DNA from 4 places in the Lysinibacillus sp. EB271-A1-10B genome. Region 2 is predicted to be linked to each of the others. Evidence: riboswitches for the same ligand, from Rfam matches in the RefSeq annotation. Region 2 holds a riboswitch; each other region holds the start of a gene.
What was found. Region 2 has a riboswitch for thiamine pyrophosphate ahead of thiC (phosphomethylpyrimidine synthase ThiC). Riboswitches for the same ligand answer to the same signal wherever they lie in the genome.

Region 1 (3,157 bases), on a different contig from region 2:
CGTAGCGTGTTGCAAATAGAAGCTTTACGGAAGGCATGCAGTGATTATGCTATGCAAATCCACACTTTACAGGTGCAAATTACTGAGGGAGCGAAGCACCTTAAAGGACAAGAGAAACAAGATTTAACGGCAATGGAAGAAAAGTTAGAGATGCTTCGTGTAACCTATGAGGAAGCCTTTAAAGTATTGCAGCAGATGGAAGGATTTGCGAAAGCTTGCACAGACTTTATCGAAAAAGTAGAGGAAGCGGAGCTGGAAATACGCTTACTTGAAAAAGAAGCGGGACGAGTAAAGGAACTTTATGCAATGTTAAATGGGCAAAATGTGAAAAAGCTGTCCTTTGAGCGTTATATTCAAATCAATTATTTAGATAAAATTACAGAGGCAGCAAATGTCCGGCTTTATCATTTATCCAACGGTCAATTTGAGCTACGACGTTCAGATCGTTTAGAAAAGCATGCTAAGCAAAGTGGACTTGGGCTAGATGTGTATGATGCCTATACAGACCAATTACGTGATGTAAAAACATTATCAGGGGGAGAAAAGTTTAATGCTTCTTTAAGTCTTGCCCTTGGGATGGCAGATGTCATTCAAAGCTTTCAAGGTAATATCCGTATTGAAACAATGTTTATTGATGAGGGCTTTGGTTCTCTTGATGAAGAGTCATTAAATAAGGCGATTGATACGCTTATTGATTTACAAGATTCTGGACGCATGATTGGCGTCATTTCGCACGTTGCAGAGTTAAAAGCTACAATGCCTGCAGTGTTGCACGTTGAAAAAACAATGAATGGTCACAGTCAAACATATTTTGAAGTGAAATAAAAAAGAGGCGTATTTCCGATGTGTGGAAATACGCCTTTTTATTACTTTTTATTTACGTTAGGATATGTTCCTTTTTTTGCAGCGATTACTTTTTTTACAATTGGAATAACGATTGGTGCTAATTTTACGGCGGTTTTGACAACTTTAGATACTTTCAAAAAATAACAGCTCCTTTTAGTACTCTCTGTTCAAGGTTGAAATGAAACTTATCGGATAACGCGAACTGCTTGAATAATATTCCAAATGACAATTCCGATTGAAACAAGAATGTAAATCAAAAATGAAACTAACCAAATGATAAGAAAAGAACTACTACCTGAATCTGGTTCAAAAGTGTTGAATGATAAAGTTGAGAAAATAAAGACTGCAAAAAATATTATTCCAAATACGACTGGGATTAAATGTGATATTAATGCTCGAAGAGAATGACTCTTTACGTCGTTATCTTTTGAAACAAAGTAAACGACTAATGGCACAATAAAGGGTGCAAAAAAGATACTGAGATAACTAAAGGCAGATAAAATTTTTTGGTTCTCCATAGTTGTACCTCCTTTTTAAATATTTACGCATGAAAAACAGTAAAGTTTCAAAAAAAATTAATGTGGAAGAGGTTGTAATCGTTACAGTGTTTGCGTACAATGAGGTTGTTCAACTAAATTAAGATGTAACGACCACAAGGGGAGCTGATGATGTCAGCTGAGACTGGGCACGTAATGCCTTAACTCTTTGAACCTGTAAGTTAACGCTTGCGTAGGGATGTGGATAGAAACCGACACTTTTACGATGTGAGGCTCTGTCCTGGCATCGTTTTTTTATCTTTATTGATGCTAGATAGGGACATATTTGCCAACTGATTTCTATTCCTGCTCTTGTATCCTACATCGGAACAAAGGAGAGAATAATTATGGACAATAAAAAACTATTAATGCTTGTGGAAATTGCGATATTCGCAGCGATTGGCCTTGTGCTTGATCAGGTTTCCTTTAAAGTATGGGCACAAGGAGGCTCTGTTAGTCTCGTAATGGTGCCAATAATGTTAATAGCATTTCGCTGGGGCCTTATTCCAGGCATGGTAACGGGTTTACTTATTGGTGTTATGCAAACAATGTTTGGTGCCTATATTATACATTGGCTTCAAGGAACACTTGATTATGGTGTTGCCTTTACGGTAGTAGGCTTAGCGGCCGTAGTGCGTGGGCCAGTGCTTGAGGCAGCAAAAGATTTAAACAAAAAGAAAATGGCGCTTTATATTATTGTAGGAACGGTATTAGCGGGCTTTTTACGTTATGCAGCACATACCATTGGAGGCGCTGTATTTTTCGCAGAGTATGCTGGCAATCAAAATGCATGGGTTTATTCAATCATCTATAATGGAACATATATGCTACCAGCAACGATTTTAACAGCGATTGTCGGTGTTTTGTTATTTACGGCAGCACCTCAATTAATGCAACGAAAATCATAATGATTATGCCCTTCACATGAGTGAAGGGTTTTTATTTTTAGGCTGTTAAAGATTGTTGCTATCAAAACATAAAGACAGATTAAATTTAGATACTGTGCAGTAATCAAGTTTCCCTTCCTAAGCAATTTCTCCATAGCTTTCAGTTATGACAAAAATTGCATTATTGAATAATCAATGGTAAAAATAGTTGAATGATGGTATATTATATAAATCTTTTGCCGATTTTACGAAAGGGAGCGCGTTAATGAATAAAACACTTGAAAATTTACAAAAAGAAATTATATTTGAAGCAAAAAAAGGATACCCCATTTTGCTTTCTGGCGCCGTTGTCTTTTTAATTTTCGCCTTTATGCCCTTAGTTTTCCCAATAGAAGCTATACGTTTAATTTGGATATTTGGCTTAGGTGTCATCTTTCCTATTGGGATTGTCATTAGTAAAATTCTGGGTGTTAATTTACTCTCTACTGACAACCCTTTAGGTACTTTAAGTGGAATAGTAGCAGCTCCTCAAGCTTTTTATATACCTGTATTTATAATTGTGTATATGAAAATACCTGAATACCTGCCCTTCACAATTGGCCTACTAGCAGGCTCTCATTTTCTGCCTTACATATGGATTTATAAAAGCAAAGCATATTTATTTGTTACTTTAGGAATCTGTCTTTCTGCTCTAATTTTAGGTGGCTTCTTTGTTGGTCAAGCTTTCACTCTAGTACCTTTAGCAATGTCTATTGTTTATGGAGTTGGTGCTCTTTTAATTCTAAGAGAACTCAAAGTCAGTCATGTTTAAGCACCTATTGTCAGTTGAATAACAGTAAACCACTGAATCTTTTTAAAAAGCATCTGAATAAAGGTGCTTTTTGTCTT
Region 2 (3,157 bases):
AATAAGGCTTGTGCCTATATTGATAGACACAAGCCCACTCTAATAATTATTGATAGATTTGACTGCCTGCCTTTTTAAATTCTTTCGCCTTCTCCTGCATACCTTTATGGATTGCTTCAGTTGTATTTAAGTCTTTTTCTTTTGCATAAGTACGAATATCCTGTGAGATTTTCATACTACAAAACTTAGGTCCACACATTGAACAGAAATGCGCCGTTTTTGCTCCTTCTGCTGGCAATGTTTCATCATGATATTCGACTGCACGCTCTGGATCTAGCGAAAGGTTGAATTGATCGCGCCAGCGGAATTCAAAGCGCGCCTTTGATAGTGCATCATCACGTTGCTGTGCCCCCGGGTGCCCTTTAGCTAAATCAGCCGCATGTGCAGCAATTTTGTACGTAATAACCCCTACACGAACATCATCACGATTTGGTAAGCCAAGATGTTCTTTAGGCGTTACATAACATAGCATTGCCGTACCATACCAACCAATCATCGCGGCTCCAATGGCTGATGTAATATGGTCATAGCCTGGAGCAATATCTGTCGTTAGCGGCCCTAACGTATAGAAAGGAGCTTCCTTACACACCTCTAACTGCTTGTCCATGTTTTCTTTAATAAGATGCATCGGCACATGCCCCGGTCCTTCTACCATCACCTGTACATCATGCTCCCAGGCAATTTGTGTTAATTCCCCTAGCGTTTCCAGCTCCGCAAATTGAGCCTCATCATTTGCATCTGCTATAGAACCAGGACGTAAACCATCACCTAAAGAGAAAGCAACATCATAGGTTTTCATAATTTCACAGATTTCTTCAAAATGAGTATATAAGAAGCTCTCTTGGTGGTGATATAAACACCATTGTGCCATAATCGAGCCTCCCCGAGACACTATGCCAGTTACACGATTAGCCGTTAATGGCACATAGCGTAGCAATACGCCTGCATGAATCGTGAAGTAATCTACACCTTGCTCTGCCTGTTCGATTAACGTATCACGATACACTTCCCACGTTAAATCCTCTGCCACACCATTTACTTTTTCGAGCGCTTGATAAATCGGCACCGTCCCTACTGGCACTGCGGCATTACGGATAATCCATTCACGCGTCGTATGAATATGTTTACCCGTGGATAAATCCATGATGTTATCAGCACCCCAGCGTGTAGCCCACGTCATTTTTTCTACTTCTTCTGCAATAGAGGATGTCACCGCTGAATTTCCAATATTGGCGTTAATTTTCACATGGAAGTTGCGTCCAATAATCATCGGCTCTGCCTCAGGGTGATTAATATTAGATGGCATAATTGCACGCCCCGCCGCGATCTCTGAGCGCACGAACTCAGGATCCATATTTTCGCGAATCGCTACAAATTCCATTTCTGGAGTAATAATTCCCTTTCGTGCATAGTGAAGCTGCGTTACATTTTTACCTTTCTTCGCACGTAAAGGCTTTCTAGATAAATCCGGAAAAACATTTTCATTCATCCGTGGATCATCAGCTTTGCGAAATCCATTATCTTCTGGCTTGATTGTACGACCTTCGTATTCTTCAACGTCACCTCGTTCTTTGATCCATGCACTACGTAAAGCTGGCAATCCTTTCGTAATGTCCACCTTATGTGCAGGATCAGTGTACGGGCCACTCGTATCATAAACACGCACTGGTGCATTTTCTTCCTCACCAAAGCTTCCTGTCGTCGGACTTAAAGCAATCTCACGCATTGGCACTAAAATATCTGATCGAGAACCTTCTACGTAAACTTTTTTACTTCCTTCAAAATTTGACATAATCGTAATATTCTTTTCGCTAACTGTTGTCATAAACTACTTCGCTCCCTTTTACATTTATACAAGGACCGAATCTAGCTCACCCCAACAAAACGAAAGCCGAATCCAAAAAATTTTTGGATCCGGCTAAGAATGTAAAGGTATAGTTATTGCAAATAACATAGTGTGCAATAATGGTTAACTTTCCCACGCTGGTATGAGCCAGATCAGGTCCAAAGGGTCAAGAAACCTCTATGCGTTTCCCTCTCAGCCTGACTCATCAGACTCCCCTAGTTAATACTATTAAGTTTGATGCTAGTGTAGCAGATATTGCTAATAGATGGAAGCTTCATTTGATTATTTTTGGATTATCACCATAACGTGCGGTTGATTTTCGTTCTGGCTGGGCGCTTTCCTAGGGGCGTCCGATGAGCCGCTTCGCTTCGCTGCAGGGTCTCATCTGTGACGCTAATCCCCAAGGAGTCGCCCAGCCTCCACTCCAATCAACTTATATCTTGTTTTAACAAATATAAATCACTAGCTTTTAATTCAGAAAAAGAGCCCCTAACTCCTGAAAAGCTTTCCACCTTATCTTTTATACTATATGACACCCAACTGTTAGGTAAACAACAACTCCGCTACATAAATTACAATTGTCACTGTAATACAGCTCACAATCGTTGAAAATAAAACTGTTTGTGCAGCAGTTGCCGATTCTACGTCATATTCTAATGCCAGACTGGAACTATTTCGCGATGTCGGGAACGAACTAGCTATAAAAAGTGATTGTGCCACGACACCGTCAAGACCAAGCGCAAAAATGATAAGCAATGCAACGGCAGGCCCTATGATTAATCGTGTAAAACAACTAATGTATACCATCTTATTAAACATAGATTTTATTTCAAGTTGGGATAGCTGTGCCCCTAAAGTTATTAATGCCACAGCGATAAAGCCATCTGCCACATGGTCTATCGGAATTTTTACGAACTGTGGAATAGGGATATTAAAATAGTTCATAGTAACGCCGATAATAAGTGCATGAATAATAGGCATTTTGAGGAAATCTTTCAAAATTGACATGCCTGATTTTGTTGAAGAAATTAAATTGTACAAGCCGTAAGTATACGTCGTCATATTTTGAAATATAACGAGAATAACTTGAATCGCTACCCCAATCGGCTGAGTCACAAAAATCATTTGGGCAACTGGAATACCATAGTTGCCTGAATTAATGAGGACAACGCTATTTTTAAACACCGCAGCCTCTGTTTTTACTAAACCGAGCCCCTTTGCTAGAAAGTGACTAAGGACCATTTGGCTTCCGATAAAGAGTAGAATAAAAAGCGCAACTTCCCCAAGCACAGACAATTCTATACTCGTTTC
Region 3 (3,157 bases), on a different contig from region 2:
AATAAACAGAAACAGGAAGATTACTACCCATTCAAACACAGCTCTAACTAATGACCACTTACTACGCCAGAACAATCGCTTGCTCTCGCGAACGGCGTTCCAGAATCGATACTTGCCTTCCAATACCATAATCGGCAGAGCATAGATACAGATTAAGTTCAATGCCAAGATGAGCAGTCCGACGATAACAAGAGCGATAGTTCCGAAGGTTGTCTTCATCAGCTCGCCCGTAATAAAGTTTGGAACTGTCATATTAGGTAAAAGTGTTCCGCCGATGTTGGCATCAAGTAGCGGGAACAGGAGCAATAAATAGAGAGCAAGTCCGAAAACCCCGATGCGCCATAAGCCTGGTAAGCTAGAGATTGCCTTGAACAATACAGGGCGGATTCGTGGGCGCTTCTCCTGAATCCCGTAGTACGCAATATAGAAGAGAACCGTGAACTCTGTGTAAATGAGCATTATCGCAATTGGCACCATTACTAGTACACTAAGTAAGCCATATTTGCTGAACAAGAAGCGCAGAAGGTCATGATTGGCGGCTGCTTCGAAGCCCCCTACAGCCAGTAATTTGTTGAAAATTATGGATAACAACGGGATAAATACACTTATCGTTAGCAGTTTGTATATCAATTCAAATAAAAGAAAAGGACGGTACGCATACTTCCACACCTTTAAAATATCCCTCGTCATTTGAAATGGCATGAGTCTTAAACGATTCGTATTGGTTTGTTTGGTATTCATGGTTTTGGTTTTCCTTTAGTTAGTTTCGCGGTATATATTCCATTATATACCTACACATTTCCTCCAACAAGACTGCATAGTGGAGTGTAATAAGCTGAAAAATATTGTTGACCATGCACACGGAATGGAGAGACTCAATACATAAAAAGGCGACAAATTATTGATCGCGCTTCAACTTTAGTTCTTCACTTGAAGGATTCCTCCCTATTTCTTTAGTGACGACACTTGTAGACCATCCATTGAGTATGTGGCAGTTCTAGCTCTGTTCTTTCGAGTGTGCTAAAATGTTAGTAACTATGATTGATTCCTCCTGTTAAACTCCTTGTATATCGAGGGAAACAGGCTGTCTTGACTACGTTATTATTAGAAAAATTAAGAGTTAAAATCATTACCACTAGGGGAGTCTTTAAAAGGCTGAGACGCATATTGTCATATACGGACCCTTTGAACCTGATCTAGTTCACACTAGCGGAGGGAAGTGGCGACACTTGCTTTTTACTATTTTAAATGCAAGGCCGCTTCCTAATGCTTATAGGGAGCGGCTTTTTTCTGGTTTATTAGCAATTCAATAAATACAAAATAGGAGTGGAAAATATGTCAATTCGAAAATTAACAATCATGGCCTTATTAGTAGCAATTGCCGTAGCAGGTTCTACCTTCGTTTCAATACCGACAGGAATTGCGCGTGCCTACCCTGTACAGCATGCCATTAATGTTATTGGCGCGATTATTCTTGGACCAGTGCCTACTGTTATGATCGCCTTTATCACAGCTATTATTCGTATTTTAACAGGTACAGGCTCATTATTAGCTATACCTGGCAGTGTCATTGGTGCTTTATGCGCCGCCCTTGCCTATAAATACAGCGACAAACAATGGCTCGCAGGTGTCGGTGAAATGTTTGGGACAGGTATTATTGCCTCACTCATTGCAGTGCCCTACGCACATTTATTAACGGGGACTTCTGTAGCTGCTTTATTTTTCATGCCAGCCTTTTTAACTTCAAGTACTATTGGTGCTGTATTAGGCATTGTCGTTGCTAGCAATTTGCGCAAGACAGTATTTGTAACTAACCTTAATACTCTTCTTAAATAAAGATTTAGGCAAATTTAAAAACGTTATTTTCTTAAGGGGAATTAAGAAAGTAACGTTTTTTGTCCAACCAAATTCACCCATACTTCAACGGTAATCCCATTTCATGAGCAACTAATAAAAAGTCCTTTTTGCTTATTTCAAAATGACCAAATCTGAATTTATAGCCATATTTCGATTTATCTTCTACAAATTCTAAAAAATCTAAGATTCTTTTTATTGGTACAGCTTTTGCATCTTTATAAAAGTCTATATCTCTTCGGAAAGGAATAAAATTTTCCGCCATTTGTAACTCGTATATTCGGTCGTCCTTTATCCTTCCAATTGCGGTAAATGCTCTTACAGGTTCATTACCATCTAGACTTTTTTTAGGAGAATAATAAATGATCCAATCTCCTTTTTGCATTCGTTTCAAAGGTCTTTCTTTGCCATGACATAACTGGCCGAACCCTCCCTTAACCCCTTTTTGTACATGATTAAGAGATACTACGCCAATCCAGTATTTCGTGTCTCTTTCAGGCGTAGGAAGAGGATTTTTATTAGGATATACTGACATAGCTTCCTTCTCCTTTTATTTCGGGATCATTGTAAATGATTTAATTTTTTCATTTTCAAGAATCAACTTTTCTTCCAAAATCACTGGGTTTGGCAAACCATCCCAAGTAGTCGAAATGATAGCTCTAGCTTCTATATCATCGCCTTCAATATTGTGGATCGTTAATTTAAAGCCTGTCGGCATAGATGACATGTAAAAGTTCTGTATTTCTTTTTTTCCTTTAAAAGTTTGACCTTTAAAATTTTTCAATTCCCCATGATTTGCATACATGTCAGATAAGTCGTGCCCCTCTACTTGCGCTCTTCTTAAATACTCCTTCATAACCTCTACTGCCTTCATATCTCTATTACCCTTTCCTTTTTTATTTATAAGGTTTTAATCCCTATGAACGATTTTCATATACTTTTTTCATAATGTTTTTTAATTGCTCTTTTTCTTCCAATGAGAGTACGTTTAAAACTTCATTCTCAGAAATCACAAGGGTCTTCATTAATTTTTCTGCCAAATTTTCACCCTGTTCCGTAAGGCATATTAAATTTTCTCTTCTATTTTCTGGATTTTTTTCTCTATAAACATACTTTCTTTCTTCTAGACCATCGATAAAAAAGCGGACACTATTTTTATCTAACTTTAAAATCTGCCCTATTTGAATTTGGCTAAGCTTTTGGTCTTTTACAGCCATCATGATCCCGACTTCTCTAGATTTCATGTGAAATTTTTCGCTAATATATAGCTCGAGATTTCCCTCTAAAGCCTCCGCTAATTTAA
Region 4 (3,157 bases), on a different contig from region 2:
AAAATTTTCACTTGCGTAATGACATTGATTGCGCCAAGCTCGATCATCTTGGCATTCATTTTTTCAATAATTTGCAGCAAAGTCGTAAGCTCGCCTTCCATTGTCGTTTCTAATGGATGAACTTCATATTTCACCCCTGAAGTGTCGATCACTGCAATCGCTGCATCGACAAACGGGATCACATCTTCATATGTTTCAGTTTTCGGGATAATTTGTACACTTATTAAAGAGTTTGCCATATTACTTTGTCTCCTTTTTCGGTAAAAAGTCGTTTGTAAATGCTTGTTTTGCGTTAAATTCGCCCTCTAAAACTTTGTTATCGGCCATCCATTTCGCGTAGTTTTCCCAGACAGCTAATTTTTGCTCGCCCCATTGTGCAGCGTCGTCTTGATACTTATCTGCTAGCCATTCCTGACTTTTATGCACAAGGTTCTTATCTAAATCAGGTACCGCTTCTAGTAAACTATCAGCTGCCTCATTAGGGTGTTTTATTACATATTCATAGCCCTTTGCTGCAGCAGCGACAAAAGCTTTTACCGTCTCAGGATTATCCTGAATCATTTTTTCATTTGTAGCAAGCACAGGTGTGTAATAATCTAATTGCTCACTATAATCTGTTAAATAAAGCATGTTCAGCTTTTCGCCGCGAAGTTCTGCTTCAATACCTGTCCATGCATAATAAATCCACGCAAAATCAATATCTTTTTTCATCATAGTGAAGAAATCTAAATCGCCTGCATTGACGATATCTAACTTATTAATATCCGCATTTTTTGTTTGCATAAGTGATTGTAGTACAGCCTTTTCAAGCGGTGCACCCCAGCCACCGTAAGTTTTCCCTTCAAAATCCTTTGGTGACGTAATGCCTTTTGATGCGGTAGATGCGAAACCCGAAGTATTATGTTGTATAATCGCTGCAATCGATACTAATGGTACATCCTGCACACGCGCCTGTGTAATTCCTTCCTGATAGCTTACGCCAAACTGAGCCTTTCCTGATGCTACAAGCTGATCTGCACCCGTTTCGCCAGGTAATAAAATATCAACATCTAAACCTTGTTCCTTAAAGTAGCCAAGTTTTTCAGCTACATATAAACCTGTATGATTTGTGTTCGGTGTCCAATCAAGAACTACCGATACTTTTGTTAATCCTTTAGCATCCTTTTTAGCCTCTTTTTCGCTACAGCCCACTAATGTAAAAAGTGCAACCATTAGGACCAATAACCATTTTTTCATGCTGAATCCTCCAAGTAAGTAGTGTGAAAGTGTTCATAAATGAATGTCTTTACCAGAGGGAAACAAAAGTCTGAAAACATAAAAAACGCCTAGGATTCCTCCCAGACGTTTTACAATCAGTATCAAAAATTTTCTTTTTTGAATAGATGTTCCCTACGCTGGTACGAGCCAAATCAGGTTCAAAGGGTCAGCGTCTATCGGACACAATCTCAGCTGGCAACTACCAGCCCCCCTACATTCTTTCCATATGAACTTTTCGATGATTATTATACCCATATCAATCCGGAAATGACAAGGGTCTGTTTACAGATAGTGATGAATTATTATTAAGCTGCCTCATTTCTAATCATCTAACTGCTATGGCCCTTCATTGAGGTATTTCTGTTATAACTAGGTATAAAATTCAAAAAATTCTTTAAACACATTGACAATGGAAACATATTACAATAGAATTTGATTGACCAATCAATCATTTATTTTGGAAGGAGTATCTAAAATGGAAACTAAACTTACTAATGATGAGAAAAAGAAAAGAAAAAGATCTACTATCTTAAACGCTGCCATTAAATTATACAGTGATACTGGTTTTGCGGAGACAAAAGTTGCCGACATATCAAAAGAAGCTGGTGTTAGTTTTGGTACCGTATTTACGTATTTTGATTCAAAAGAAGCGCTTTATGAATCAGCTATTTTGGAGCCATTGAAGGAAATCAAACCTTATTTTATTGAAATAGGAGAACACTTTAAAGGTGAGCCTCTTGAAGTTGTGAAGGAAATGATAGATTGTCATGTACAACTTTTTTCAATGAAAAGTGAATACTTACGTCTCATTCAGCAGGTTCTTGCAAGACCTGATCGTTTCCCAAAACTTTTTAAAGAACTAGATGATTTCGTAAAAGTATTTATAAACAGTATTTATCCGGTTATTGAAGAAGGTCAAAGGCTTGGTTACTTTTATGAAGAATCACCTTCATTAATTGCTGAATCGTACTTATCCATCTTAAACGGAATGCGTTTAACATTTATTGATGAATATACAAACGTGATGCGGAAGGATATATCGAGACAAGCTCTAAGATTATTTGGGCCTATCAAAAATAACTAAGCCTTCTCCCCCTTTGCCCAGCCAGGACCTGTAGACAATATAGTATTAAATAGGAGTGATTATATGAAATTGAGAGATATCCATCCCAACATCAAACTTCGCCTAGTCATGCAATTTCTAGGCGGTCTTATTTCTATGGCTGTTATCCCTTTTCTGGCTATTTATTTTACTCAAAATATCGGAGCTACTAAAACGGCTATTATTCTTATAATAATTGTCATTAGTGGGGTCCTTGGAGGGTTTATCGGAGGGCATATTTCAGATAAAATTGGGCGAAAAAAAATAATGATTTATTCTGAGATTGGACTATTACTTTCGTATCTGTTTATAGCACTTTGTAATTCCCCTTGGTTTAACCTTCCTTATACTTCTGCAGCATTCTTCATCATTAATATGTTTTGTGGAGGCATGTTTCAGCCAGCTGCACAAGCTATGATGATTGATGTTACTAATTCTGAATCGAGAAAGCTCGTATTTACAATTAGCTACTGGTTAGGGAATTTATCAACTGCAATTGGTGGAATCGTTGGGGCATTTCTTTTTAAAAACTACTTATTTGAATTATTTATTGGGATCTCACTAGTCACTTTGTTATCTGTTTTTATGACTGTATTTTTCATCACAGAAACTTATTCACCAGAGCCTTCACCTAAGTCTTCTCATCATAAGAAAAAATCTTCATCCGTAGAAATGTTTCAAACTTATTCAACCGTTTTAAAAGATAAGCTATTTATGTTTTATATTTTAGGAGCAATCTTGATCTTTACCTTGGAACAGTCTTTATCAAACTATATTGGGATTCGTCTCGAAAAAGAT

Region 1: another riboswitch for thiamine pyrophosphate. It lies ahead of thiT (energy-coupled thiamine transporter ThiT); the one in region 2 lies ahead of thiC (phosphomethylpyrimidine synthase ThiC).
Region 3: another riboswitch for thiamine pyrophosphate. It lies ahead of thiW (energy coupling factor transporter S component ThiW); the one in region 2 lies ahead of thiC (phosphomethylpyrimidine synthase ThiC).
Region 4: another riboswitch for thiamine pyrophosphate. It lies ahead of AC3WSK_RS07050 (ABC transporter substrate-binding protein); the one in region 2 lies ahead of thiC (phosphomethylpyrimidine synthase ThiC).

The regions. Positions count from the first base shown of each region.
Region 1 covers NZ_JBYTDL010000016.1:73,124-76,280, forward strand. Annotated here, with positions in the region: gene AC3WSK_RS18470 (AAA family ATPase) at 1-825, shown strand, start outside; gene AC3WSK_RS18475 (hypothetical protein) at 867-983, opposite strand; gene AC3WSK_RS18480 (magnetosome magnetite crystal formation protein family) at 1,032-1,364, opposite strand; TPP riboswitch at 1,492-1,599, shown strand; gene thiT (energy-coupled thiamine transporter ThiT) at 1,730-2,290, shown strand; gene AC3WSK_RS18490 (DUF7010 family protein) at 2,535-3,080, shown strand.
Region 2 covers NZ_JBYTDL010000019.1:75,809-78,965, reverse strand. Annotated here, with positions in the region: gene thiC (phosphomethylpyrimidine synthase ThiC) at 47-1,825, opposite strand; TPP riboswitch at 1,959-2,073, opposite strand; gene AC3WSK_RS19950 (AEC family transporter) at 2,390-3,157, opposite strand, start outside.
Region 3 covers NZ_JBYTDL010000001.1:459,998-463,154, forward strand. Annotated here, with positions in the region: gene AC3WSK_RS02170 (glycerophosphoryl diester phosphodiesterase membrane domain-containing protein) at 1-741, opposite strand, end outside; TPP riboswitch at 1,128-1,235, shown strand; gene thiW (energy coupling factor transporter S component ThiW) at 1,336-1,836, shown strand; gene AC3WSK_RS02180 (EVE domain-containing protein) at 1,910-2,389, opposite strand; gene AC3WSK_RS02185 (ketosteroid isomerase family protein) at 2,405-2,728, opposite strand; gene AC3WSK_RS02190 (MarR family winged helix-turn-helix transcriptional regulator) at 2,772-3,157, opposite strand, start outside.
Region 4 covers NZ_JBYTDL010000003.1:367,910-371,066, forward strand. Annotated here, with positions in the region: gene AC3WSK_RS07045 (thiamine-binding protein) at 1-239, opposite strand, end outside; gene AC3WSK_RS07050 (ABC transporter substrate-binding protein) at 241-1,236, opposite strand; TPP riboswitch at 1,370-1,480, opposite strand; gene AC3WSK_RS07055 (TetR/AcrR family transcriptional regulator) at 1,733-2,341, shown strand; gene AC3WSK_RS07060 (MFS transporter) at 2,405-3,157, shown strand, end outside.